4 regions of the Streptomyces sp. NPDC101151 genome follow, and region 1 is predicted to be linked to each of the others. Evidence: riboswitches for the same ligand, from Rfam matches in the RefSeq annotation. Region 1 holds a riboswitch; each other region holds the start of a gene.
The links. A riboswitch is a leader RNA that binds a small molecule or an ion and turns the genes downstream of it on or off. The one in region 1 is predicted to bind cobalamin.
Positions count from the first base shown of each region.

Region 1 (7,111 bases):
CCGAGGGCGGCGCCGGGGTTGCCGACGTACACGTTCGGGGTGAGCCACACGCCGTCGCCGGGGGCGAGCGTGCCGTGTGTGACGCGTACGAGGCGGCGCACGACGGTGTCGGCGGTGTGCGCGGCCGCCTCCAGGACGGGGCCGACGACCGCGTGGGAGCCGTCGCCGGCCAGGCCGTAGCTGCCGGGGCGCAGCGAGGCCAGGTCGCGGGTGAGGGTGATCTGCCCCGCTGCCGTGCCGTGCACGGTGAGCCGGGGTTCGGTTGGCAGCGGACGTCCCGGGGGCGCCTTCAGCGCGGCGTCACTGGCGAGGCGCCCGGCGGCCACGGATGCCGCGCCGGCGGCCAGGACCGCGGTGAGTGCGGCGGCGGTCGCTTTGACTGTGCGCACGGGTCCAGTGTCGTGGCGGTCCGGGCCGACGGCCAGTGGAGGGGCGGGACGTGGGAGGGAGCGACGGGCGGGCCTGCGCGGCACGCGGTCACCGTCGTTGGCCGTATCCCTGCAGACGTGTGCCGGCCTCGGCCATCTGCGCCTCCGTCAGCAGGGAGGGCCTCAGGCCGGGTACCGAGGACGCCGTCAGCCACAGGCGGCACATCCACTCCAGCTGGGCGGTGCGGTCGTAGGCCTGGTCGAGGGTGGTGCCGTAGGTGATCGTGCCGTGGTTCTGGAGGAGGCAGCCGGCGCGGCCGGCGAGGGCGTCGAGCATGTTCTCGGCCAGCTCGTCGGTGCCGTAGGTCGCGTAGGGGGCCACCCGGACGCGACCGTCGCGGCCGCCGAGGGCGACGGCCATGTAGTGGATCGGGGGCAGCTCGGTCACGAGGGTGGAGACGGCCGTGGCGTGCACGGCGTGGGTGTGGACGACGGCGCGTGCGTCGGTGGTGCGGTAGACCGCGAGGTGCATGGGCAGTTCGCTGGTCGGCACGAGGGTGCCGACCACCTGCCGCCCGCCGAGGTCCACGCCGGTGATGTCGTCCGGGGTGAGCCGGTCGTAAGGCAGGCCCGACGGCGTGACCAGCACAAGGTCCCCGACGCGCGCCGAGACGTTGCCCGAGGTGCCGACGACCAGCCCGTCGGCGACGCTCCGGCGGGCCGTGGCGACCAGTGCCTCCCAGACACGCGCCGCTTCCCGTCCCGCATCCCGCCGCTGTTCACCCATGCCGCGATCCTGCCAGCCGGCCCGGCACGGAGCGGTCCTCCCGTGCGGATCGGGCCGGAAGTCGTACCGCCGAACGGGTGAACATTCCGGCGAAGCGCCGTAAATCTGGCCGCTTCCGTGATCATCGGGCGCCAAGTGATCCTTCCTACTCACTGGAAGACGTTCCGCCGCCGCTCCGGGGGACGCACGGCTCGTGACCGCCCACCGTCCGGCTCCTGTCACCGCGCGGGCGTTCTCGCGGCCGCCACCGTGACACCGGCCCTCGCGGGCACCCAGGCGGCATCCGCCCGGCCACCGGCATCCGCGGCGGGCCCGCTCGGAGGGCAGGACGTGTCGCCCCGTCACCGGCACCACGGCACCGACGGCGGTTGCAGGGTGACCAGAATCTCTTCAACGGGCGGCCGAGCGGGCTGCGGGCCCTCGCGCGAGGTGGCCGGCCAAGGGGCGCCCGGGGTGCCGGATCCGGACGAAATCTCCGACCCCCATCCATGACACCCCTACGCCCGCCCCAGTTCACCTTCCGTTCATCCAGGTTGCCTACGGTCCAACAGCCAATGACCTCGAACGATTGCCTGGGTAAATGGAAAACTTCTCGCTGATCCTCGCGATTGTGGTGGTAACCGCACTCGCGTTTGATTTCACGAACGGTTTCCACGACACCGCCAACGCGATGGCCACCACCATCTCGACCGGTGCGCTCAAGCCCAAGGTCGCGGTGGCCATGTCGGCCGCCCTCAACCTTGTAGGCGCCTTCCTCTCCGTGGAGGTCGCCAACACGATCTCCAAGGGTCTCGTCGACGAGACCGGCATACGTCCCGAGGTCATATTCGCCGCCCTGGTCGGCGCGATCCTCTGGAACCTGCTGACCTGGCTGGTGGGACTGCCCTCCAGTTCCTCGCACGCCCTGATGGGCGGCCTGATCGGCGCCACCGTCGCCTCGGCGGGCCTCGGCGCCGTCCACGGTGACGCGCTCGTCACCAAGGTGCTGCTCCCGGCGGTCGCCGCCCCGATCGTGGCCGGCCTCGCGGCGATGCTCGCCACCCGGTTCTCCTACGGCATCGGCAAGAACGCCGACGGCGAGGCCACCCGCAAGGGCTACCGCGCCGGCCAGATCGCCTCCGCCGGACTGGTCTCCCTCGCCCACGGCACCAACGACGCGCAGAAGACGATGGGCATCATCACCCTCGCTCTCGTCGCGGGCGGCGCCGTCGCCCCCGGCTCCAACCCTCCCACCTGGGTGATCCTCTCCGCGGGTCTGGCCATCGCGCTCGGCACCTACATCGGCGGCTGGCGCATCATCCGCACCATGGGCAAGGGCCTGACCGACCTCGAGCCGCGACAGGGCTTCGCCGCCCAGACCAGCGCGGCCACGGCCATCCTGGCCTCGTCCCACCTGGGCTTCTCCCTCTCCACCACGCACGTCGTCTCCGGCTCGGTGATGGGTGCGGGTCTGGGCCGCAAGGGCGGTGTGGTCCGCTGGTCCACCGCGACCCGCATGTTCGTCGCCTGGGCGCTCACCCTTCCGGCCGCCGCGCTGGTCGGCGCACTCGCCGAGTCCGTCACGGACCTGGGTGACTGGGGCACCGCGGTCGTCGCCGTCTTCCTCGTCGCCGCCAGCGCGGGGATCTGGAAGATCTCCCGCCGTGAGGTCGTCGACCACACCAACGTCAACACCGTCGACGACAGCGTGGAGCCGGCCGGCGTGGTGACCACCGCCATCGCCGCGGTGACCCCGCCGCCCACGGGCACCGTCACCGAGGACCTGTCGGCCGTGATCCCGGCTCCCGCCGCCACCGACCCGGCTCCGGCGACCCCGCCGGCCGCCGCGGTCTGACCCCGAGCATCCGGAAACTGAAGGAAGCATCCCCATGAAGATCGACTGGGCGGCCCTCGGCTCCGTCTTCGGCGTCAGCCTCGTGGTGACCGTGGGCCTGGTGGCCCTGTTCACCCTCGGCGTCACCGGCCTCTCCCGCCGCGAGAAGGCCGCGGCACAGGGCAACTCCGCGGCGCTTGCCGTGACGGGTGCGTACGTGGCGTTCGCGGCCTGCGCGGCCGCGGTGGCGTACGGGATCTATCTGATCGTGGCCAAGGCCTGAGGACCTCGAGTCTCACCGCCCGCCCTGTCCGTGGCCGCCCTGTCGGCGGTGCGGGCAGGGCGGACTCATGTTCCACGGTCAGCGGACCGCCCCCTTGCGGATGCTCACCGTCCGTGAGCACAGGGGGAAGCGCCGAATGCCCCCCGCCACGAGGGGAATTCGGCGCGATCCGGTCATTCCGCGGCCGCCGATGTACTCGCGATGTGGGCCTCAGCACAGTCCGGCGTCCCAGGTCAAAGGCAAGTTGACGGCCCTTCCGGGTGCGTGGTGGACTGCCCGGGCCATGTACGGCGGCAAGAGAGGAAGCCGGTGCGAATCCGGCGCGGTCCCGCCACTGTCACCGGGGAAGGAATCCCGGGAGCCAGGAACTCTCACCGCCGGTCTCGTCGAACCAGGGCGTGGACACCCTGAGTGAGGACATATCGCCATGCGCGGCTGCCTGTTGAGGTTCAGTAACCGGACCATGCCGGCCCCCACGGCCGGCTGAGCCGATGGGTGCCGATCGCTCCTACGCGTACGGTGCCGCCGTCGGCCTTCTCGGCGACCTTCTCCTCGGCGATCCGCACCGCGGGCATCCGGTGGCCGCGTTCGGGCGGGCGGCCGCGGCCGTGGAACGCGCGCTGTGGCACGACCACCGCGGCTGGGGGGCACTGCACACCGCCGTGTGCGCCGGGGGTGCCGCCGGCCTCGGCGTCGTCGCCGAACGCGCCGTACGCCGCTCCCCCGCCGCCGCCGTCGCGCTGACCGCCGCCGCCACCTGGGCCGTGGTCGGGGGCACCTCGCTGGCCCGGGAGGCCCGCACGATCGGGCGCGCCCTGGCGGCCGGTGACGTGGCGTCGGCCCGTGAGCGGCTGCCGCATCTGTGCGGCCGGGATCCGCAGGCCCTCGACGCGGACGGGATCGCCCGGGCCGTCGTCGAGTCGGTCGCCGAGAACACCTCCGACGCCGTCGTGGGCGCGCTGGTGTGGGGTGCCGTGGGCGGAGTGCCGGGGCTGCTCGGGTTCCGGGCCGTCAACACGCTGGACGCGATGGTGGGGCACAAGTCGCCCCGGTTCCGGCGCTACGGCTGGGCCTCCGCCCGTCTCGACGACCTCGCCGGGTGGCCCGGGGCACGGCTGACCGCCGTGCTCGCCACCGCGGCCGGACCCGACCCGCGCGGCGCCGTGCGCGCCTGGAAGGCCGACGCCCGCAGACATCCGAGCCCCAACGCCGGGCCCGTCGAGGCCTCGTTCGCGGGCGCCCTCGGTGTGCGGCTGGGCGGGACGCTCTCCTACGGCGGGCGCGTCGAGCACCGGCCCGTCCTCAACGGGGACGCCGGGCGGGCCGTCCGGGTCACCGACATCGACCGGGCCGTACGGCTCTCCCGCCGCGTGGGCCTGCTCGCGCTCGGCGTCACGGTCGGCGCGCGCCACCTCATGAAGGGACGTGGAAAGTGAACGGTGGTCTCCTCGTCGCCGGCACCACCTCCGACGCAGGCAAGAGCGTCGTGACGGCCGGGATCTGCCGGTGGCTGGTGCGCCGGGGCGTCAAGGTGGCGCCCTTCAAGGCGCAGAACATGTCCCTCAACTCGTTCGTCACGCGGGAGGGCGCGGAGATCGGGCGGGCGCAGGCCATGCAGGCCCAGGCCTGCCGGGTCGAGCCGACCGCGCTGATGAATCCCGTGCTGCTCAAGCCGGGTGGCGAGCAGAGCAGCCAAGTGGTGCTGCTGGGCAAGCCGGTGGGCGAGCTGAGCGCACGCGGGTACCACGGCGGGCGCCAGCAGCAGTTGCTCGGCACGGTCCTGGACTGTCTGGCCGAGTTGCGGGGCACATATGACGCGGTGATCTGTGAGGGGGCCGGTTCACCCGCGGAGATCAATCTGCGGCGGACCGACATCGTGAACATGGGGATCGCGCGGAACGCGCGGCTGCCCGTGCTCGTCGTCGGCGACATCGACCGCGGCGGCGTCTTCGCCTCCTTCTTCGGAACGGTCGCCCTGCTCTCGCCCGAGGACCAGGAGCTGGTCGCGGGGTTCCTGGTGAACAAGTTCCGCGGCGACGTCAGCCTGCTGGAGCCGGGGCTGGACATGCTGCACGGGCTCACCGGGCGGCACACCTACGGCGTGCTGCCCTTCCGGCACGGGCTCGGCATCGACGAGGAGGACGGGCTGCGCGTCTCGCTGCGCGGCACCGTACGGGAGTCCACGGTGGCTGCTCCGGTCGGCGAGGACGTCCTACGGGTCGCCGTCTGCGCGATCCCGCTCATGTCCAACTTCACTGACGTGGACGCGCTGGCCGCCGAACCGGGTGTCGTGGTGCGGTTCGTGGACCGTCCGGAGGAGCTGGCGGACGCCGACCTCGTGGTGGTCCCGGGCACGCGCGGGACCGTGCGAGCGCTGGAGTGGCTGCGGGAGCGGGGGCTGGCCGACGCGCTCGGGCGACGGGCCGCCGAGGGCCGGCCGATCCTCGGCATCTGCGGCGGCTTCCAGGTGCTCGGCGAGCACATCGAGGACGAGGTCGAGTCGCGCGCCGGGCGGGTCCAGGGCCTCGGAGTGCTCCCCGTGCGCGTGCGGTTCGCCCGCGAGAAGACACTCACCCGGCCCGTCGGCGAGGCCCTCGGCGAGCGCGTCGAGGGGTACGAGATCCATCACGGGGTCGCCGAAGTGACCGGTGGCGACACGTTCATCTCCGACGGCGAAGGACACAGCTCGGACGGCTGCCGGGTCGGCCAGACCTGGGGGACGCACTGGCACGGCTCCCTGGAGTCGGACGGTTTCCGGCGGGCCTTCCTGCGCGAGGTGGCGGCCGCTGCGGGGCGCCGCTTCGTACCGGCCCCAGGCACCTCGTTCGCCGCGCTGCGCGAGGAGCAGCTCGACCGGCTCGGCGACCTGATCGAACAGCACGCGGACACGGACGCGCTCTGGCGGCTCATCGAGTCGGGCGCGCCACAAGGACTGCCTTTCATTCCACCGGGAGCGCCCGCATGAGCACAGTGTTGTTGTTGTCGACCGCCGACACCGATCTGCTGGCGGCCCGTGCCTCCGGCGCCGAGTACCGGATCGGCAATCCGACCCGGGTCGACGTGGCCGCGGAGCTGCCCGGGCTGATCGAGGGCGCGGGCATCGCCGTCGTACGGCTGCTGGGCGGCAAGCGGGCGTGGGAGGACGGGCTGGCCGCGCTCAGGGCGTCCGGGGTGCCGACCGTGCTGCTGGGCGGCGAGGCGGTGCCGGACGCCGAGCTGATGGCCGAGTCGTCCGTCCCGGCGGGTGTCGTGGCGGAGGCGTTGAAGTACCTGGTCGAGGGCGGGCCCGCGAACCTGACCGAACTGGCCCGGTTCCTCTCCGACACCGTGCTGCTGACCGGTGAGGGCTTCGAAGAGCCTCGGAAGATGCCGGAGTTCGGGGTGCACGGCTCGTACGAGATCCGGGACGGCCGCCCCACCGTGGGCGTGCTCTTCTACCGGGCGCACGAGCTGAGCGGCAACACCGCCTTCGTCGACACGCTGTGCGACGCGATCGAGGCGCACGGCGCCAACGCCCTTCCCGTGTACTGCGGTTCGCTGCGCGGAGCGGATGCCGGGCTGTACGAGATCCTCGGCCGGACCGACGCCCTGGTCGCCACCGTCCTCGCCGCCGGCGGCACGCACGCCTCGCAGGCCTCGGCGGGCGGCGACGAGGAAGCCTGGGACATCGGGGCCCTCGCCGACCTCGACGTGCCCGTTCTGCAAGGCCTCTGCCTGACCTCCTCGCAGAGCGCCTGGGACGAGTCCGACGCCGCGCTGTCCCCCATGGACGCGGCGATGCAGGTCGCGATCCCGGAGTTCGACGGGCGGCTGATCACCGTGCCGTTCTCCTTCAAGGAGCAGGGCCCGGACAACGTGCC
Region 1 covers NZ_JBIWPP010000006.1:347,344-354,454, reverse strand. The annotation lists gene ACIRU3_RS14850 (alpha/beta hydrolase) at 1-389, opposite strand, end outside; gene ACIRU3_RS14845 (class II aldolase/adducin family protein) at 478-1,155, opposite strand; gene ACIRU3_RS14840 (anion permease) at 1,736-2,989, shown strand; gene ACIRU3_RS14835 (hypothetical protein) at 3,024-3,251, shown strand; cobalamin riboswitch at 3,502-3,643, shown strand; gene ACIRU3_RS14830 (cobalamin biosynthesis protein) at 3,743-4,687, shown strand; gene ACIRU3_RS14825 (cobyric acid synthase) at 4,684-6,216, shown strand; gene cobN (cobaltochelatase subunit CobN) at 6,213-7,111, shown strand, end outside.

Region 2 (6,432 bases), on a different contig from region 1:
GCTGAAGTCGACCGCGAGAACCGCGCCGGAGGTGGTGGTGCAGCGGCCCATGGGCTGCGGGTCCGCGGCGGCAGGGGTACCGGTCGCGGCGACCGCCGCGGTCGTCAGGCCAAGCGCGGCCAGCACCCGCAGGACGCGCGCGGCCGTCATCGTCCGCTCCCGGTGTCCGTACGACGACGGGCGACGATCACAGTGCGCCAGCCGGCGAGCACCATCAGGACTGCGATCGCGGTGAGGGCACCGACCTGTGCACCGGTGGAGGCGAGAACACCGCCGCCACCGTCACCGCCGGTCCCGGAGGTCCCGACGCCGCCGCCACCCGAGTCACCACCAGTGGTGACGATGTCCGGAGCGCTGCCGCTGGGGCTCGGTGTGGGCTGCGGCGACGTGCCGGTCAGGCTGCGCTTCAGCTTGCCGAAGGAGATGCCGGTGGCCCCGCCGACGGCCTGGGTGGAGGCGCGCAGGTCGGAGCCGCGCTGACCACCCTTGGCGACGTTGAAGCCGCCGTCGGTGTTCTGCTGGGAGGCGAGGAACTTGCGCGCCTTGGCAATCTTCGCCGAGTACTTTCCGGCGTCCAGGGACAGCCCCTGCACAGCGAGGGCGGCGGAGTTCACCGAGTCGCCCGCGGCGCCGGGGAAGCCGCCGTCGGCCAGTTGCTTGGACGCGATCCAGGCCAGCGCCTTGTCCACGGCCTTGTCCGCCTTGGCACCGCCCGCCAGATCGAGGGTCATGGCGGCGATGGCGGTGGAGTCCACGTCGGAGTCGCGGGTGGACGGGATCAGGCTCGGCCACGCCCCGCTGGGCTGCTGAAGGCTCTCCAGGTAAGCGATCGGCTGCGCGGCCGCCACCTTCTCGCCGGCCCGCAGCTGGGCCATCACCGCCAGGGAGTGGGCGAAGACCGAGGGCGCATAGGTGTAGGCGCCCTTGGCCGCGCAGGAGCGGTCGGGAGCGGTGCTCGGCTTGGTGCACACAGCCTTCGCCAGCGCGGCGATGAGGTCGTGCCCGCCGAAGCGGTGCGGGTCGCGGCCGACAGCCTCCGCGAGAAGCGCGGTCTTGCCGAGAGAGCCACCCGCCGCGTAAGGCGTACCGATGCCGGTCCAGTCGTTGACGGTACGACCCTCGCCGTCCTTGCCGCGGTGGTCGAGGAAGTCGACGATCCCGCGCAGCTTGGCGGTGTTCAAGCCGGTGGCGGCGAGTGCGTAGGCACCGTCGATGGTGAGGCCGAAGTCGGCGCGAGCCGAGCCCGCAGCGGCTGTGTAGTACTGGCCCTGCTTCAGGTTGGCCGCCTTGGTGAGGTAGGCGACGCCCTTCTTCAGATCAGGACCCGCTCCCGGAGCGGGGGCTGTCGGGGTGCCGGTCGGCCCGGTCGGGGGTTCCGGCTTCTTGGTGGTGAGGGTGACCAGGTCGGTGCCGACGCCGGCGAGGACGGCCGCCGGTGTCGGGTAGACGGCAGGGTCCGTGGCGCTCTCCTCGAAGCCGAAGCCACCGCCCTTGAGCTGCTGCCGTGACAGCCATCCGACAGCCGACTCCGCACGCTTGGTATCTCCGAGGGTGCGCTGGGCCTGGGCGGCATACGCGGTCGCGGTGACGCTGCCGGTGGTGGAGCCGGTGTAGCCGGGGAAGGCGCCGTCCTTTCGCTGAGCCTTGGCCAGATAGGTACGGGCGGCGGCCACCGCGTCCGTGTGGCCGCCGGCCTTGTGCAGCACCAGGGCGACAAGTCCGGTCGTGGCAGGGTCACCGTCGCAGTACTCGCCCGGGCGGATGAGGATGCTGGTGACGCCGCCGTCCTTGCACTGCAGCTGCGTGAGGCGGTCCACCGTGGCCGTCGGGGGCGTCACTCCGGCACGCAGCAGGGCCAGGACCGACAGAGCCTGGCCCTCGGTGTAGGACGAGGACCGGAAGTCACCCTTGGCGGTGCAACCCGGGGCCGCGTCGCCGGACTCGGGGCCCGCCGCACACACGTTCTTCTTGAGGACGTCGACGAGGTCATGCCCGCCGAGGGCCCGCGGATCGCGTTCGGTGACCTTGGCGAGAAGAGCCAGCCGAGCGACGGCAGTGGCGTCGGGAACCTGGTCGGCGCCGTTCGGGAAGGCGAATTCAGCGACGTGGGCGGCGAGAAAGCCGGTGACCTTGTCGAGCGCGGCGCTCTTCCCGTCCACCGCGGCGAGCGCGTAGGCGGTATCGACGGTCAGCGAGTAGTTCGGGGTGGTGGCGCCATCGTCGACGATGCGGTCACCATCGGTCATGCGGCCCTTGAGCCAGGCAGCGGCAGCCTTCACGTCGACCTTGCCCGGGGCGCCGGTGGGCGTGTCCCCCGGGTCCGGAGTGTGGGTGCCGCCGGCGCGTACGTCGTCGGGACCGAAGGTGGGCTTGCCCGTGGTGCCGCCGACGTCCGTGCCGCCGTAGACCCAGGCGTCGACGTCGCCGTCCTTGAGCTTGCGGTCCATGGCGCCGTACTGGCTGTAGGTCCACTCGTCCTGGCCGGGCGAGGCGATCCAGTAGGACCAGTACGCCGTGGCCTGCGGGGTCAGCACGCAGGACTCCTTGTCCGGAGTCGGGTACTGCGTACCGGAGTTGAAGGAGCGGTAGCCGATGCGGCAGATGAAGGCGGGGCCGTCGTGCTGGGTACCGGTGGTGCTGAATCCGGCGTCGTGCAGCAGCTCGTAGCCGGTGGTGGGCGTGGGGTCGCAGCCGCGTTCGATCTTGCCGCCGAACGGCCCGAAGTCGACGGCGACGACGGCGCCCTTGGTCGCGGTGCAGTCACCGACACCGTCGGCCGAGGCGGGCGTCGTCGTGAGGAACGTCACGCAGGCCGCCAGCAGGATGAACAGGGCGGACATGAGCGAAGTCACGCCTCGTGCGCCTGCTGTTCTCCCGTTTCTTCGCTTCCCCGTTCGCACCACGGCCCCCTCGCGCCTGCCCGACGCGGGCGCAGACGTGGCAGAGGGCCCCCGTCGGACGGAGAGTTCCCCGCAGCCGGAAGCTGGTCGCACCACGCCGTAGTCCACGACGGCGTCTGTTGCTGATGAACACGCTCCAGGCAGTCCGGCTCGCCCGACGGTGCCGGGCCTACGGTTGCGGGTCAGCGCCGGGCTTCGACCGGCTTCCCCTGGAACTTATTGCGTATCAGCGGGATTTGAACACGGTTCATAGAGACCGTCAAGGGTGGGCCACAGGCCGGTCGGGGCGACTGCTGGCGGCTCGGGTACGCGTCAGGTACCGTCCCGGACTGCCGAGTGGGGGAACCCGGTGGGAGTCCGGGGCTGACGCGCAGCGGTATGGGACGGCAGGGGCCGGCCCGAGCCCGAATGCCCAAGCGGCGAAGCACCTTTGGAAGCCGATCCACGCGTTCCGGACGGCGGCCAGACCCGCTGCTCCACGGGACGTCAGAGGCCCAGCATCGGGTTCGGCCGGCGTCCTTCATCCAAGGAGCAGGCCATGTCCCGTTCGCTGTCCTACCGTCGTGCCGTCCTCACCGCGACCGCCGCAATCGGGGTCTTCGCGCTCACCACGCTGCCCGCGGCGGCGACCTCCACACCGGCCCAGATCGCCACGTCGAAGACGAACGGCGTCACCTACCTCAGGTCGCTCCAGGCGGCAGACGGTTCGTACGCGGGCTCCGGACTGTCCAACGAGTGGGCGTTCAGCGCTCTCGCCTCGGCCGGGACAGCCGCCGTGGACGTGACACCCGGCGGCGACACGAGCAAGAACGCGAGAACCGTCTACCGCAACCTGCTCTCCACCGCCGGCTGGCCGTCCGCCTCGCCCGTCGTCACCGACTACGAGCGCGCCACGCTGAACGCCTACGCGGCCGGTATCGACCCGTCCCGAGTCTCCGCCTCCCGCAACCTGATCGCCGACATCTACGGCTACTGGCAGACCTCCGAGCCCGGCTACATCGGCCCGTCGGCCAACTTCAACGGCACCGTCTTCGCCGCGCTCGCCCTGAACAGCGCGAAGACCCAGTCCGGGCAGGCCCGCATTCCGCAGGCGTTGCGCAACACAGTCATCACCCGCATCCGTGCCAACCAGCACAACGACGGCGGCTGGAACTTCAGCAAGGCCGAAGGTAACCCCAGCCAGCTCGCCGCCACGAGCGACATCGACATGACCGGCGCCGCGATGGCCGCCCTGTGCGTGTCCGGCGTGCCGAACAGCGACACCGACATCGTGCAGGCCAAGGCGTTCCTCAAGAGCAAGCTCGTGCCGAACAGCGGTGCCTTCAACGCGATGTTCGGAGTCAACACCGACTCCAACGGCTGGGCCGTGTCCGGCCTGAACGCGTGCGGCATCAACCCGCAGACCGGTGACTTCCTCACCTCGATGGGGAAGACGCCGGTGGACTTCCTGATCGCTCAGCAGTTCAACCCGGGCGGTGGCTTCAAGTACCTGCCCTCCGACACGTCGCCGACGGCGTACTCGTCGATCGACGGACTGCGGGCCGTGGCCGGCGGCGGCTTCACGGCGACCCCGCCGGTTCCCACGACTCCGGGTGCGCCTCAGTGGGTGGCCCAGTCCTCCCTCACCTCGGGTACGGCGACGAAGCTGGCGCTCACCGTGGACGACGGCACGGGCAACCTGAAGGTGTGTTCCGTCGCCCTCACCCCGACCGGCTCGACGACCACGCTCGGTACCGTCCTCGATGCCGCCACCAGCGCCGCCACGCCGTCCGGCTGCGTCACCGCGGTGACCCCGTCCTCCGGGACGGGCACCATCACGTCCCTGAACGGCAAGGCCAACAACGGTTCGAACACGTGGAAGGTCAGCATCGACGGCTCGTCCTTCGCCGCCGCTTCCCGCGGGCAGGTGGTGAACGTCGGCGACACGATCGCGGTCCGCTGGGGAGCCTAATGCCAGTGTCGCCCTGGGACCCGTCCCCGGACGGGTCCTAGAGTCACGGCATGCGCATCGTCTCCCTGCTCCCCGCCGCCACCGACATCGTCGCCGAGCTCGGACTGTCCGCGCAGTTGGTCGGTCGCACGCACGAGTGCGACTGGCCACCGCGGGAGGTGACGTCCGTACCGGTCGTCACCGGCGCGGACCTCGACCAGGACACCCTCACCAGCAGGGAGATCTCCGACGCCGTCGGCGGATCAGCGCACTCCGGTTCGTCGCTCTACACACTCGACACCGAGGCACTCGCGGGCCTGCGCCCCGACGTCGTGCTCACTCAGGACCTGTGCGACGTGTGCGCCGTCTCCTACGAGAGGGTCAGCCGGACCGTACGCCTGCTCGACGCCGACACCCGGGTCCTGAGCCTGGAGCCGCGCACGCTCGACGACGTACTGGACTGCCTCGTCACTGTCGGCGACCTGCTCGGTGTGCGGGAGCGCGCCGAACAACGCCGGGCCGAGCTGCGGGCCCGCCTCGACGGCGTCCGCCGGTCGGTCACCGGCCGCACCAGGCCCCGTGTCGTGGCCATCGAATGGCTCGACCCGCTGTGGCCCGCCGGCCACTGGGTACCTGACCAGATCACCACAGCCGGCGGTGAACCGCTCCTCGCCACACCCGGCGAACACACGAAGCCGATGACCTGGGAAGCGGTCCACGCGGTCTGGCCGGACACCGTGCTGGTCCTGCCGTGCGGCTTCCCGCCCGAACGGACCCTGCAAGAGGCGGAGTTGCTCACCCGCCTGCCGGGCTGGAAAGACCTGCCCGCTGTACAGGCCGGGCAGGTCTGGGTGCTGGACGGCCCCGCCTACTTCAACCGCCCCGGCCCCCGCGTGGTGCGCGGCGCCGAAGTGCTGGCCCACGTTCTGCACGGCGTACGGGCCGGGGAGCCGGTCACGGTCGCAGAAGCACGCCCGTTCCCCGGCCTCCCCGGCCACTAGCCATCCGGATCGGTCAGAACGCCGTCCAGGTGAACGCCACCTTGTCACCGGCCCTCAGCTTGAACTGGCAGCCGCCGACCGGCGTGGACGTGCCGTTGACAGAGATGTTCCAGTAGGCCGAGCCTCCGCCGCTGACGTTCTTGATGGTGTCGACGGAGTAGTCGTCGAAGGACGCGTACCAGGTACCGTCCCAGGTGAAGTGCCGCTTGTGGGCAGCGTCGTCGAGTGTGGCCGTCGGGGTCGGCACGGCCGAGGGGTTGGCGCCCCCGTTGGTGCCGTCGCATCTGTGGGTGCCGCCCGTTGCCGTGGTGACCTCGTGTCCACGGGTTCGGATCTTGCCCTTGAAAAGGAGCCCGTCCGGCCCCTGGACGGTCAGGGTGACCTTGACCGGAGCGTTCGTGTCCGGCGTGCTCTGGGCGTGGGCCACCGCAGGCGCGGAAGCAAGGGCGAGTGCGAGAGCGGTCGCTGTGATCAGGGTGCGGTGTACGGATGTGCGGAGCAAGGCTGGGCCTTTCTGGTCCGGACGGCCCACGACTCGTCGCCGAGCGAGCGGACCGTTGGCCGGGTGGTGACCGCCGCACCGTCTTTCGTAGTCGGTTCG
Region 2 covers NZ_JBIWPP010000027.1:1,268-7,699, reverse strand. The annotation lists gene ACIRU3_RS34665 (hypothetical protein) at 1-150, opposite strand, end outside; gene ACIRU3_RS34660 (prenyltransferase/squalene oxidase repeat-containing protein) at 147-2,840, opposite strand; cobalamin riboswitch at 3,022-3,155, opposite strand; cobalamin riboswitch at 3,240-3,314, shown strand; gene ACIRU3_RS34655 (prenyltransferase/squalene oxidase repeat-containing protein) at 3,439-4,851, shown strand; gene ACIRU3_RS34650 (cobalamin-binding protein) at 4,902-5,831, shown strand; gene ACIRU3_RS34645 (DUF4430 domain-containing protein) at 5,845-6,333, opposite strand.
Region 2: linked by a shared signal. The riboswitch ahead of ACIRU3_RS34660 (prenyltransferase/squalene oxidase repeat-containing protein) and the one ahead of ACIRU3_RS14830 (cobalamin biosynthesis protein) in region 1 are both predicted to bind cobalamin.

Region 3 (7,111 bases), on a different contig from region 1:
CCCCACGAGCGCGACGCCCGTGCCGCCGCCCGTGAGCTGGCGGGCGCGCTGCGCCTGATGCATGGCAAGGACACGTTCTGGACGCCGCCGGTGCTCAGTTGCAGCGCCCGGGAGTCGGCGGGTCTGGACGTGGTGTGGGACCGGCTGGAACAGCACCGCACCCTCCTCGACTCCACCGGACGGCTCACCGCCAAGCGGCGGGACCAGCAGGTCGGCTGGACCTGGTCGATGGTCCGCGACGAACTCCTGGGCCGCCTGCACGCGAACCCCGCGGTACGCGAGGCCGCCCCCGACCTCGAACAGCAGGTCAGGGACGGCACGTTGACGGCCACCTTGGCTGCGGAACACCTTCTGCGCGCCTTCGAGGGCACCGACCGGCCCGCGGAGGGCCGGGCTCCGGCGAGCGGTTGATCCCGGTGTCCGGGCGGGGCGAGAGCCGGCACACGGACTCCTGGCCGCTGGGGCACGGATGACGTACGGTGCGGCCGCGGTGGTCAGTCGGGAGTGCCGGCGCCCGCGTCCTGGCGCGGCGCGATGTGGAAGTCGAAGGCGAGCGTCCCCGGGTCAAGCGCCGTGGCCCCGCCGTCGACGGTCAGCACGGCACCGTTGACGTACGACGCGGCCGGGGACAGCAGCCAGCCGATGGCCTCCGCGACCTCACGCGGCTCACCCGGCCGCCCCACGGGAAGCAGCCTGGTCGCCTCCTCATAGGCGGCCTCCACGCCCCCGCCTCCCGGATCCGTCTCCTCGGCGAAGCGCGCCATGCGCCGGTCGGCCATCTCGCTCCGCACCCAGCTGGGGCACACGACGTTGGCGCGTACGCCCTGGCGCCCGTAGTCGACGGCGACGGAACGGCAGAGCTGGAGCAGGGCCGCCTTGGACGTGGCGTACGGGGCGTTGCTCGTGCCGTTGCGCAGTGCGGAGACCGAGGCGACGCCGACCACCGCCCCGGCGCTCTCCAGCAGGTGCGGGATCGCGGCGCGCAGGAGCAGCAGCGGACCGGTGACATTGGTGCGCATCACCTCGTCCCAGTCCGCCAGCGACAGGTCACCCACGGCTCCGCCCCGTCCGATGCCCGCGTTCAGCACCAGTCCGTCGAGCCGTCCGTACGCGGCCAGAGCCGCCCGGACGAGCCCCTCGGCCGCATCGGGATCCCCGACGTCCGACGGATGCGCGAGCGCACCGGTCTCCCGCTCGACGCGCCGCAGGGGCTCGGCCCGCCGACCGGAGACGACCACCTGGTGGCCCGCCTGGCGCAGCAGCCGGGCAGTGGCCTCCCCGATGCCCGTACCTCCGCCGGTCACGATGACAACGCGCTTGTCCGCCACTGAAGTTCAGCCTTCCGCCGGGATCACACAGAGCCTCCGAGCCTACGTCGCTTCCTCGGCATTCTCGTCGGCGTCCCCGTCGACGTCCTCGTCCCGCCGCTGGAGCAGTCCCTCCGCGGGGGATCCGAGCGAGGGGGCGGCAGGAAGTCGACCAGCGCCAGGATGAGGGCGGCTCCGGTGGCCACGGCGACGAGGTTGACGCCGTTCTCGGCCGTCACAGGGTCCCCATATCCATCGGAAAACAGGGTTGGAACACCTCGGGGCGAGGGCCGGGCCAGGGCTCGCCCCGAGGTGGCTCGAAGGGCGCGACCGGGGCTAAAGGCCCACGTCGCGGCTGCGGATGTCCTCCAGGGACTCGCGGCGGACGAGCAGCCGGGCGCCGCCGTCGTGCACGGCGGTCACCGGCGGACGGCCGACGAGGTTGTAGCCGGAGGCCATGGACAGGTGGTAGGCGCCGGCGACGGGGACGGCCAGCAGGTCACCGGGGTGTACGTCGTCGGGGAGGCGGACGCCGTCGGCGACGATGTCACCGGCCTCGCAGTGCCGGCCCACTACGGTCACCGGGGCCAGGGTGGCGCTGCCGCGCCGGCCCACCAGGCGTGGCGCGTACCGCACTCCGTACAGGGCGGGCCGCGGGTTGTCGCTCATGCCGCCGTCCACGGCCACGAAGACATGGTCGCCGGTGTGTTTGACGGCGAGGACGCGGTAGAGGGCGACGCCGGCGGGTCCGGCGATGGCACGGCCCGGTTCGATGATGAGCCGGGGCACGGGGAGTCCGGCCGACGCGCATGCCTCGGTCAGCTCGGTGCGGACCTTGCGGGCCAGCGCGGTCACGTCCAGGGCCTCTTCGCCGGGGCGGTAGGCGATGCCGTGGCCGCCGCCGAGGTCGAGTTCGGGAAGGACGAGTCCGTGCTGCTGGTGCAGCCGGGCCATGAGGCCCACCAGGCGTCGTACAGCGATCAGATACGGCTTGACGCTGGTGATCTGCGAGCCCAGGTGGCAGTGCAGGCCGGTCAGTTCGAGCTGCGGCTGGTCGAGTATCCGGGCGATGGCGTGCTGGGCGTATCCGTCGCTGATGGACAGGCCGAACTTCTGGTCGTCCGTGCCGGTGCGGATCTTCTCGTGACCGCCCGCGCTGATGCCCGGCACCACGCGGACCATCACCTTCTGGTGCCCGTCGGGGCCGACGGCGGCGGCCAGCCGGGCGATCTCCGACGGGCTGTCGATGACGATGCGGCCGACGCCGAGCCGCAGGGCGGCCTCCAGGTCGCGCGGCGACTTGGCGTTGCCGTGCAGGACGATCCGCTCGGGCGGGAAGCCGGTGGTGACGGCGAGTTCCAGTTCACCGGCGGAGCAGACGTCGAGCCCGAGGCCCTCCTCCTCCATCCAGTGCACCATCGCGCGGCACAGGAACGCCTTGGCGGCGTACAGGACTTCGGCGTCGGGGAAGGCGTGCCGGTAGGTGCGGCAGCGTTCGCGGACCTCGTCCTCGTCGACGACGTACACGGGCGTGCCGAAGCGGTCGGCGATCTCGGCGAGGGGTACGCCGCCCACGGCGAGGTCGCCCGGGTGGGGTTCGGCGGTGGAGGCGGGCCAGACGGACAGCTCGCCGGCGGTCGCGGCGAGTGCGGGTTCGTGGACGGTGGTCATCGTGTGTTCCCTCTCAGCCGAGCCACAGCGACAGCGCGGAGACGAGTGCGGCGGCGCCGGTCAGCCGGAGCACGCCGACCGCCTGCGGATCCCAGGTGCTCGGGCGCGAGCCGTGCTCTACGTGTGTCCGCGGACCGTGGGAGATGTCCTCGATGCGCGTCGGAGCCGGAGCGGTGAACTGGGGGTCGACCGTGACGGTGGTGACGCCGAGGGGTTCGGTCAGCGCGCGCAGCGCGGGTTCGGCGAGCCTGATCCAGGTCTGATCGGGGCCGAGGGTGGCGGTGAGGGCGCGCTCCGAGGTGAAGGCGACGGCCGTGCGGTCGCCGAGCGGTGTGCGGAACAGACGGGTCGCACACCCGGCAGCACCCGACCGGACCGGGACGTACAGGGGTCCGGCCGGGAACCGATCAGAGGGCTCCGGGTCGTCGCACAAGGGTTCTGCCATGGGATGCCTCCTGGAGGATCCGAGGTCGTTGACAGGCCGAACTGGAGGCCCCGGCCGGGAAGCGGACCGGGGCCAGGCGACGACGGTATGCCCGCGCACTCCGGTTCCCGGACGTCTCCTGACGGGATGCTGACGGTGATCGGGGCGACGCTGACGGGATGCTGACACCCCTGGCGCGAGCCTGGACACGGGCCGTCAGAAGGTCGCCAAGAACTGGCGCACGGGGCTGTTCGCGGGCCCGGGAAGGGAGTGGGATGGACGCGGCTTCAACAAGGACCGCCGGCCCGAAACCCCGGCGGCGAGTGAAGAACGGTGACGTGATGCACGAGTCCGACGCGCTCCCGGCCCCTCGTGTCGTGGTCGGGGTCAGCGGTTCACTGGGGAGTCTCACCGCCCTGTGCCGGGCCGCCGACGACGCCCGGCGCCGCGGGGCCGAGCTGTGGCCGGTACTTGCCTGGGAGCCGCCCGGCGGAGACCTGGCCGCCCGGCGCTCCCCGGCCGCTTCCTTCATGGTCCCGGAGTGGGAACGCCTCGCCCGGGAGAGGCTGCTCACCGCGCTCGGCGACGTGTTCGGCGCCGCCGGCCCGGCTGTCCCCATGCGCGCCCTGGTCGCCCGGGGTGTTCCGGGCCCGGCGCTGGTGCGGATCGCCGACCGCGAGACCGACGTCCTGGTCATCGGCGCCGGACGCCGCAGCCGACTGCACCGCGCCCTCTGCCCCTCGGCAGGCCGCTACTGCCTGGCTCACGCGACCTGCCCGGTCCTGGCGGTGCCACCGTCGCCCCTGGAGACGGAACTGGCCGCCGTGCACCGCCGCAACGCGCTCGGACTGCGCCTGGACACCGGGGACTTGGGGCGGACGGCGTAGGTCGTCCTGTCGTCGGACTCCCGCCGTCCGCCCGTGCGGCGGGAGTCCGACGTCAGGACCTGGCCTGCGCCCGCCTCCTCCTGGCCCTGCTCGCCCGCCCCGGGCTGTCGCCGGTCCGCGACCAGGACGTGCTCGGTGCCGTCCGGTCCGTTCTCAGCGAGGGCCGTCGACTCGGCGCCGCTCCCGGGAGGCCGTGGCGAGCCGAGGCGGTGTGAAGGCGTAGAGGTCGAGGATCTCCGGCAGCGGCGCGATGCCCGGGCCGCCCGCGCGCACCCAGGCGGTGATGTCCTCGGCCGCGTCGGGGTCGTTGACCAGGCCCAGCCACACCGGCCGGCCACCGGCTGCCCGGCCGGCGGCGGAGGGCTGTACGACGATGACGTTGGCCTGCTCACACACGTCGAGGCAAGCGGAGATGCGCACGGGCACCTCCGCACGCAGACGTGCGGTCTGCGCCGCGTGATCGACGCCTATCACCTTGGGACTGCCGCAGCAGCAGTCCCGGCACACGACGACACGGCACGGCACCGGGTCGGCTCTCTCCGGAGCCACCTCGTCCTTCTCCGGAGCCACCTCGTCGCCGAACGTCTCTTCGGCCGGCCTCTCGGGCATGCCGCACCACCCCTCCCCCGGGGAGATCCGCCCCGGTGTCCGTCGAGGAGGCGACCGCGTGAGTCTCCTGGCTCTCGGGTCGTCGCTCGTCCCGGCCTCCCCGCCCCTCTCGGGCAGTGGCCTGTCGGAACTCGCTCACCGATCACAGTGGCGGGACCGCGCCGGATTCACACCGGCTTCCTCGGATCGCCGTCGCCTTGTCAGCGATCATCATCCCATCGGCGGCCGCGCCTCCCGTCACCCGGTCGCCCGCCGATCGTGCTCGCGGCCACGGCGCCCCCGCCCCGTGTGCCTGAGCGCCGGAGGACCCGGAGGTGCGGGCGAACCCGGCGGGCGTTCGGCCGGCCCGTGCTCAGCGTTCGGCGTCCGCGCCCCCTCCGGTACGTGCCCGGTGCTCGGCGCCCGCGCCGTCTTCTGCACGGGTGCCGAGGAGTGCGGTGGTGAATCCGGCCAGCTGATCCCGGATCTCCTCGCGGGGCACGCCCTTCTCTCCGGCCAGGTGCTCGACGAGGTCGGCCCGGGTGGCGGCGAGCAGCGCGTGGGCGGTGAAGTCGCTGTCGGTCAGGCCAGGAATCCGCTCCAGCGCCTCCCGGAGCAGCGCGTGCCAGCGCTCGTAGTGTTCGGTCCGGTAGGGGCTGTCCGCGCCGGTTCCCTCCAGGGCCAGCGCGAGGCGGCGGTTGTCGAGCTTGAAGCACACGATGGCGTCGAGCAGGGCCGGTACGCGCTGATGCGGCGGGCCGGCGGGTCCGAGCGGCGGCGGACCCTCCTCGACGGCCCGTCTGATCGGTTCGAGCCGCGCCTCGTACAGCGCGCGGAGCAGTCCGGCGCGGTCGCCGAAGGCACGGAAGAGCGTTCCCTTGCCGACGCCGGCCGCGCTTGCGATGTCGGCCATGGTCAGGTCCTCGGGGCTCTGACACCGAGCGAAGAGCCCGTCGGCGGCCGCGAGGGCGGCTGCCCTGTTGCGGGCCGCGTCCTTGCGCGGCTTGCGCTCGGTCATGCGATTCCTCCAGTTGCGATCCGGACCGGCGGTCCGTATCTTTCGAAGCATAAGCGGACCGCTGGTCCGTATCGTACGGGACGGAGATACTCATGCCCGCAGACACCAGCACCTCGCCGGCGGAGCTGTACCGCCGGAGCCTGCAACTGCTCCTGGACAAGGACATTCCCGCCTGGGTCGGCCTGTGGGCCGAGGACGGCGTCATGGAGTTCCCCTTCGCGCCCCCGGGGTGGCCGGAGCGGCTGGAAGGCAGGGAGGCCGTCGCCGACTACATGCGCGACTATCCCGACCACATCGACCTGCACGGCTTTCCCGAGGTGCGGATCCACGAGACCACCGAGCCCGGGACCGTCGTGGTCGAGATGCGCGGCGTGGGCCGCCTCGTCGAGACAGGGAACCCCTTCGACATGACCTACATCGCCGTCGTGACCGTCGAGGACGGACGCTTCACCTCCTACCGCGACTACTGGAACCCGCTCGCCGTCCAGCAGCCCGGCCTGGACTTCGTCACGGAAGGCGCCCGATGACCCCCACCGGCACCATCCTGGTCATCGGCGCCACCGGAACGACCGGCAGCCGTACCACCGCGCAGCTGATCGCCGCCGGCCACCGCGTCAGGGCCGCCGGCCGTCGGGCCACCCCGCTCCCGGGCGCGCAACCCGTCCGCTTCGACTGGTACGACCCCGCGACCTTCGGCGCCGCGCTCGACGGAGCCGACCGCGTCTACCTCGTCCCGCCCGTGGGCGACCCGGACCCGGCCGCGGTCATGCTGCCCTTCCTCCGCCCGGCCCGCGCCGCCGGCGTGCACCGCGCGGTGCTGCTCAGCTCCTCGGCCGTCCCCGAAGGGGGCCCGGCGGTGGGAGCGGTGCACGAGGCCCTGCCCGGTGTGTTCGACCAGTGGGCGGTGTTGCGGCCCTCCTGGTTCATGCAGAACTTCACCGGCACGCACGCCCACGCCCGCAGCATCCGTGAGGACGGCGTCATCCTGACCGCGGCCGGGACCGGCCGGGTCGGATTCGTCGACGCCGACGACATCGCCGCCGTCGCCGTACATGCCCTGACCGGCGACCGCGCGCCCGACACCGATCTGGTCCTGACCGGACCGGAGGCGCTCAGCCACGACGACATCGCCGTGATCGTCACAGAGGTCACCGGCCGCCCCGTGACCCATCGCAATCTGACCTACGAACAGATGCGTGACCGACTGGCCGCGTCC
Region 3 covers NZ_JBIWPP010000004.1:122,567-129,677, reverse strand. The annotation lists gene meaB (methylmalonyl Co-A mutase-associated GTPase MeaB) at 1-411, shown strand, start outside; gene ACIRU3_RS09015 (SDR family NAD(P)-dependent oxidoreductase) at 495-1,328, opposite strand; gene lysA (diaminopimelate decarboxylase) at 1,644-2,978, opposite strand; gene ACIRU3_RS09005 (SAV_915 family protein) at 2,992-3,423, opposite strand; gene ACIRU3_RS09000 (universal stress protein) at 3,744-4,289, shown strand; gene ACIRU3_RS08995 ((2Fe-2S) ferredoxin domain-containing protein) at 4,443-4,898, opposite strand; cobalamin riboswitch at 4,959-5,081, opposite strand; gene ACIRU3_RS08990 (TetR/AcrR family transcriptional regulator) at 5,251-5,895, opposite strand; gene ACIRU3_RS08985 (nuclear transport factor 2 family protein) at 5,988-6,422, shown strand; gene ACIRU3_RS08980 (NAD(P)H-binding protein) at 6,419-7,111, shown strand, end outside.
Region 3: linked by a shared signal. The riboswitch ahead of ACIRU3_RS08995 ((2Fe-2S) ferredoxin domain-containing protein) and the one ahead of ACIRU3_RS14830 (cobalamin biosynthesis protein) in region 1 are both predicted to bind cobalamin.

Region 4 (7,111 bases), on a different contig from region 1:
CGTCCAGTACGCGGACCGCATCATCCACCTCCCCGGCGACGGCCACGCCCGCGTCGGGGCGCCCGCCGAGATCCTCCGCACGTCCGCGATCGCACCCCCCATAGTGGAGCTGGGTCGAGCCGCCGACTGGTCGCCGCTGCCCCTGTCCATCCGCGACGCCCGCCGGGCCGCCGCACCCCTCCGGTCCCGGCTCGCCGACAGCGCACCCGCCCCTGTCCGGCCGTCGGTCCCGGACGGCGAACGGACACGGCTGCTGGCCGCGCGCGGCATCACCGTCACCTACCGGGGCGTTGCCGCCGTCCGTGAAGTGGACCTCGACCTGCACGCGGGCGAGGTCACCGCGCTGATGGGCCGCAACGGCTCCGGCAAGTCGTCGCTCCTGTGGGCCCTGCAGGGCTCCGGGCCGCGCCGGGCGGGAAGCGTACGAGTGGCAGGTGAGAACAGCGACGGGAAGGACCCGCGGGCCGCGTCGGCCGCCGAGGCCCGCCGGCTCGTCGGACTCGTCCCGCAGACTCCGAGCGACCTGCTCTACCTGGAGAGCGTCAAGCAGGAACTCGACCAGGCGGACGCCGAGTCGGGCACGGACGTGAAAGCGCGCGCCCTCCTGGACCGGCTCGCGCCCGGCATCGACGACGCCACCCATCCGCGCGACCTGTCGGAAGGCCAGAAGCTCGCGCTCGTCCTCGCCATCCAACTCTCCGCCGCGCCCCAGGTCGTCCTCCTGGACGAACCGACCCGCGGTCTGGACTACCAGGCCAAGACAGCACTGATCGGCATCGTGGACGCCCTCGCGGCGGAGGGCCGGGCAGTTGTCATCTCCACCCACGATGTCGAATTCGCCGCGCTCGCCGCCGACCGCGTAGTCGTCATGGCCGAGGGTGATGCCGTCGCCGACGGCCCGACCACGGAAGTCATCGTCTCCTCACCGACCTTCGCCCCTCAAACGGCGAAGATCCTCTCTCCGCTACCTTTCTTGACGGTCGATCAAGTCACGCGGGCTCTGGCCGCCGACGGGCAAGGGCAAAGGGGGACACGCCCATGAGCACGCCTAGCGGCACCGCAATCCGGTTGACCCCACGCGTCGGCGTCGTCATGACGATGGCCGCCTTCCTCGGGCTCGTCGCCTTCTTCTGGCCGTTCGTGGTCGCGCCGGGCAAGTTCGGATCCAACTACGCACCACCGCTCATCTTCGGCGTCCTGCTGGTCCTCGTCCTGTGCGTGGTGCTGTCGGAGATCGCCGAGGGCGGCATCGACTCCAAGGCGCTCGCCATGCTTGGCGTCCTTTCCGCCGTCAACGCCGCGCTGCGCCCCCTGGGCGCCGGAACCGCCGGCATCGAGACGGTCTTCTTCGTCCTGGTCCTGGCCGGACGGGTCTACGGCCCCGGCTTCGGCTTCGTGCTCGGCTGCACGTCACTGTTCGCCTCCGCGCTCATCACCGGCGGGGTCGGGCCGTGGATGCCCTACCAGATGTTCGGCTGCGCGTTCGTCGGCATGCTCGCGGGTTTCCTGCCCCACGCCACCGGCCGGCGCGAGGTCGTACTGCTCGCCGTCTATGGGTCGCTCTCCGGCTACCTCTTCGGCTTCCTCCTCAACCTCTCCTTCTGGCCGTTCTCCCTGGACCCGAACAGCTCGATCGCCTACCTCCCGGGCCTGCCCTTCACCGAGCAGTGGCACCGCTACGTCGCCTTCGACCTGGCCACCTCACTGGGCTGGGACACCGGGCGGGCGGTCACGAACTTCGTGTGCGTGCTGCTGGCCGGCCCCGCCGTGCTGACCACCTTCCGACGCGCCGCGCGCAAGGCCCGCTTCCGGGCGACCGTGCGCTTCGCGGCCCCTCGGACGGCCGAATCCGACCCACGCTGACCTGGAACTCCATCAGAACGCATCCTGCGGGGGTGGATTTACTAGGACGTCCAACTATATATTCGAGGGGTAGGCCCGCGGTGCAGGGAAGCCGGTGTGATTCCGGCACGGTCCCGCCACTGTGACCGGGGAGTACGCCGTCGAGCAGGACGCCACTGACGAGCTGGATGTCGGGAAGGCGGACGGCGCGCGCTGATCCGGGAGTCAGGATACCGGCCGTGGGATGTTCCGTGTTGTCCACGAGGATGGAGCTGACACGCATGGCACCCGTGCGCATTCACGATCCCGGCGGACTCTTCCGTCGTCGTCACTCACGCCGCATTCCCGTCGTCACCGCCTGACGGATCCCACGCCATACGCGTTCTCACGCTGCCCCCGCACGCCCGTGTACGCCACCGCGTCCACGCGTGCCGGTTCGGCGTGCCATCCCGGATCACCCTCACCTGACGAGAGCAGGAATCCATGATCCGTCCGAACGAACCCACCGACGTACGTGAGTTGACCCACTTCGTCGGCGGCAAACACACCCCGGGAACATCGGGGTCCTACGGCGAGGTGTACGACCCCAACACCGGTGGGATCCAGGCCCATGTGCCGCTCGCGAACCGGGCCGAGACCGAAGCGGCGATCGATGTCGCCGTCGAGGCCCAGCACGAGTGGGGGCAGTGGAACCCGCAGCGCCGCGCCCGGGTCCTGCTGCGCTTCCTCCACCTCATCGAGCAGGAGAAGGACGCGCTGGCCCGCCTGCTGTCCTCCGAGCACGGCAAGACCATCGCCGACGCCCACGGTGACATCCAACGCGGCCTGGAAGTAGTGGAGTTCGCCGCCGGTATCCCGCACCTCCTCAAGGGCGAGTTCACCGACAACGCGGGCACCGGGATTGACGTCCACTCCCTGCGCGTACCCCTCGGCGTCGTCGCCGGGATCACACCGTTCAACTTCCCCGCGATGATCCCCCTCTGGAAGGCCGCCCCCGCCCTGGCCTGCGGCAACTCCTTCATCCTCAAGCCCTCCGAGCGCGACCCCTCCGTCCCGCTGCGACTCGCCGAACTCTTCCTGGAAGCGGGCCTCCCGGCCGGCGTCCTCAACGTCGTCAACGGCGCCAGGGAAGCGGTCGACACCCTGCTCGAAGACCCTCGCGTAGCCGCCCTCGGCTTCGTCGGTTCCACGCCGGTCGCCGCACACATCTATGCCACCGCGGCCGCGCACGGCAAGCGTGCCCAGTGCTTCGGCGGCGCCAAGAACCACATGATCGTGATGCCGGACGCCGACCTGGACCAGGCCGTCGACGCACTGATCGGCGCGGGCTACGGTTCCGCCGGCGAGCGCTGCATGGCGATCTCGGTGGCCGTTCCGGTCGGCGAGGACACCGCCGACGCGCTGGTCGCCCGGCTGACGGAGCGCATCGGCACCCTGCGCATCGGCCGCAGCGACGACCCCGAGGCCGAGTTCGGCCCGCTGGTCGGCCAGGACGCCGTCGACCGGGTCCGCTCCTATGTCGATCTGGGTGTCGAGGAGGGTGCGGAACTCGTTGTGGACGGGAGGGACTTCGTCCTGCCCGGTCATGAGAGTGGCTTCTTCGCCGGGGCCTCGCTGTTCGACCGGGTCACCCCGGCGATGCGCATCTACCAGGAGGAGATCTTCGGCCCCGTGCTGTCGGTGGTGCGTGCCGCCGACTACGAGGAGGCCCTGCGCCTGCCCAGCGAGCACGTCTACGGCAATGGCGTTGCGATCTTCACCCGGGACGGCGACACGGCCCGCGACTTCACCCGGCGCGTGACCACCGGCATGGTCGGCGTCAACGTGCCCATCCCCGTGCCGGTCGCTTATCACACCTTCGGCGGCTGGAAGCGCTCCGGCTTCGGCGACCTGAACCAGCACGGCCCGGACGCGATCCGCTTCTACACCCGCACCAAGACTGTCACCTCCCGCTGGCCTGCCGGTCTGCGCGAGGGCGCGAGCTTCACGATCCCCACGATGGGCTGAGTGCCGTATGACCACCACCCTGCTCACCGAGGACCAGCAGGCCCTCGTCGAGACCACGCTCGACTTCGCCCAGGACCACCTCGCACCCCACGCCCTGGACTGGGACCGGGACAAGTACTTCCCCGTCGACGTCCTGCGCAAGGCCGCGGGGCTCGGACTCGGCGGCGTCTACGTCCGCGAGGAGTCCGGCGGCTCCGGCCTCAGCCGTACCGACGGCGTCCTCGTCTTCGAGACCCTCGCCTCCGGCTGCCCGTCCATCGCCGGCTACCTCTCCATTCACAACATGGTCGCCTGGATGATCGACCGCTACGGCGACGACACCCAGCGCGACCGCTGGCTGCCCCGTCTGTGCGCCATGGACGACCTTGCCAGCTACTGTCTGACCGAACCGGGCGCCGGCTCCGACGCAGCGGCTCTGAGTACCCGGGCCGTCCGCGACGGCGACGACTACGTGCTGACCGGCGTCAAACAGTTCATCTCAGGTGCGGGTGCCGCCCAGTTGTACGTCGTGATGGCGCGCACCGGCGGTGACGGCGCCGGCGGAGTCTCGGCCTTCGTGGTCGACAAGGACGATTCGGGCATAAGCTTCGGCCCGAACGAACGCAAGATGGGCTGGAACGCCCAGCCCACCCGCCAGGTCGTCCTGGACGCGGTCCGGCTGCCGGCCGACCGGCTGCTCGGCCGCGAGGGCGACGGCTTCCGCATCGCGATGAACGGCCTGAACGGCGGCCGCCTCGGCATCGCCGCCTGCTCCCTCGGCGGCGCCCGCAGCGCCCTCGACCGCAGCCTCGCCCACCTCGCCGACCGGGAGGCGTTCGGCCGCCGCCTCCTCGACGCCCAGGCGCTGCGCTTCCGGCTCGCCGACATGGCGACCGAGCTGGCTGCCGCCCGCGCCCTGGTCCAGCAGGCCGCCCGCGCACTCGACGCGGGAGATCCGCAGGCCCCGTACCTGTGCGCGATGGCGAAGCGGTTCGCCACCGACACCGGGTACTCCGTCGCCGACCGTGCACTGCAGCTGCACGGGGGCTACGGATACCTCAGCGAGTACGGCATCGAGAAGATCGTCCGCGACCTGCGGGTACACCAGATCCTGGAAGGAACCAACGAGATCATGCGTGTCATCGTGGCCCGCGGCCTGACGGAGGCGTTCGGATGACCGGCACCGAAGAACCCGTCCTCTTCCACACCGCCGGACGAGCCGCCCACATCACGCTCAACAGGCCCAGGGCCCTCAACGCCCTCAACCACGAGATGGTGCGCCGCATCGATGAGGCGCTCAGGGGCTGGAAACACGACCCGTCCGTGGAAACCGTGGTCATCACCGGGTCGGGCGAGCGCGGCCTGTGCGCGGGCGGTGACATCCGGACCATCCACGACGACGCCCGCGACGGCGACGGCACCGCCTCGGCCGCCTTCTGGCGCGACGAGTACCACCTCAACGCCCGCATCGCCCGTTACCCCAAGCCGTACGTCGCCGTCATGGACGGCATCGTCATGGGCGGCGGCGTCGGCGTCTCCGCACATGGCAGCGTCCGGATCGTCACCGAGCGATCGCGGATCGCCATGCCGGAGACCGGCATCGGCTTCGTCCCCGACGTCGGCGGTACCTACCTGCTGGCACTCACCCCCGGCGAACTGGGCACCCACCTCGCACTGACGGGCGCGCAGATCGGCGCGAGTGACGCCCTGCTCTGCGGTCTCGCAGACCACTACATGCCCTCCGAAGCCCTCGACGCCTTCAGCGACGACCTGGCCGAGATGCCCGTACGAGACGCCCTCGCCCGTCACGTACAGCGGCCGCCGCAGGGTGAGCTGGCTGCCCGGCGGGAGTGGATCGACGCGTGCTACGCCGCCCCGACGGTCGAGGACATCCTGAACCGGCTGCTCGACCACGGCGACCCCGCCGCCAAGGAGGCGGCGCAGATCCTGCTCACCAAGTCGCCGACGGCTCTGAAGGTCACGCTGGCCGCCCTGCTCCGTGCCCGGCACCTGGGCCCCATCGAGCAAGTCCTCGACCAGGAGTATCGGGTGTCCTGCGCGACCCTGAGTACCCCCGACCTGGTGGAGGGGATCCGCGCCCAGGTCATCGACAAGGACCGCAACCCGCACTGGTCGCCGGCCACCCTCGTCGAGGTGACCGACACCGACGTCGAACGCTTCTTCACTCCCCTCGGCGACCGCGAGCTCGGACTCGCCGCGACCGACACCCCGGAGGTGGCCTGGTGAACCGAACCATCGCGTTCATCGGACTCGGACACATGGGCGCGCCCATGGCCGTCAACCTGGTCAAGGCGGGCCACCACGTGCGCGGACACGACCTGGTGTCCGATGCTCTGGATGCTGCTGCTCAGGCGGGTGTCGAGCCCGCCCGAACCGCGGCCGAGACCGTGACGGACGCCGACGTGGTCATCACCATGCTCCCCGCGGGCCGGCACGTCCTCGACCTCTACGACACCGTCCTGTCCGCGGCCCGGCCCGGCACCCTCTTCGTCGACTGCTCCACCATCGACGTCGCCGACGCCCGTACCGCGCACGAACGTGCCGTAGCCGCCGGAATGCGGGCCCTGGACGCACCCGTCTCCGGCGGAGTGGTCGGCGCCGAGGCAGCCACGCTCACCTTCATGGCGGGCGGGGGAGAGACCGAGTTCGCCGAAGCACGTCCCGTGCTGGAGGCCATGGGAAAGAAGGCCGTCCACTGCGGCGGCGCGGGTGCCGGACAGGCCGCGAAGATCTGCAACAACATGATCCTCGGCATCTCCATGATCGCCGTGAGCGAGGCGTTCGTCCTCGGCGAGAGCCTCGGCCTGTCCCACCAGGCTCTCTACGACGTGGCCTCCACGGCATCCGGGCAGTGCTGGGCACTCAGCGTGAACTGCCCCGTTCCCGGCCCCGTGCCGGCCAGCCCCGCCAACCGGGACTACCGCCCGGGATTCGCCGCCTCGCTGATGGCCAAGGACCTCGGGCTCGCGGCCAACGCAGTCAGAGCAGGCGGAGTGCATGCGGAACTCGGCCTGCGCGCGGCCGAGTTGTACGCCGCCTACGCCGAGCGCGCCGGTGCGGCGGAGGACTTCTCCGGCATCGTCCGCACCATCAGGGATCAGAGCGGAGAAGAGGCATGAGCATGGACCCGGCCACCGAGTACGAGACGATCCTCGTCGAACGCAAGGGCCGCACCGCCCTGCTCACCCTCAACCGGCCCAAGGCTCTCAACGCGCTGAACCTCCAGGTCATGAGCGAGGTCGTCGCCGCTACCGAGGCCCTC
Region 4 covers NZ_JBIWPP010000027.1:10,241-17,351, forward strand. The annotation lists gene ACIRU3_RS34675 (ABC transporter ATP-binding protein) at 1-1,042, shown strand, start outside; gene ACIRU3_RS34680 (ECF transporter S component) at 1,039-1,863, shown strand; cobalamin riboswitch at 1,914-2,099, shown strand; gene ACIRU3_RS34685 (CoA-acylating methylmalonate-semialdehyde dehydrogenase) at 2,326-3,849, shown strand; gene ACIRU3_RS34690 (acyl-CoA dehydrogenase family protein) at 3,857-5,005, shown strand; gene ACIRU3_RS34695 (enoyl-CoA hydratase/isomerase family protein) at 5,002-6,075, shown strand; gene mmsB (3-hydroxyisobutyrate dehydrogenase) at 6,072-6,968, shown strand; gene ACIRU3_RS34705 (enoyl-CoA hydratase) at 6,965-7,111, shown strand, end outside.
Region 4: linked by a shared signal. The riboswitch ahead of ACIRU3_RS34685 (CoA-acylating methylmalonate-semialdehyde dehydrogenase) and the one ahead of ACIRU3_RS14830 (cobalamin biosynthesis protein) in region 1 are both predicted to bind cobalamin.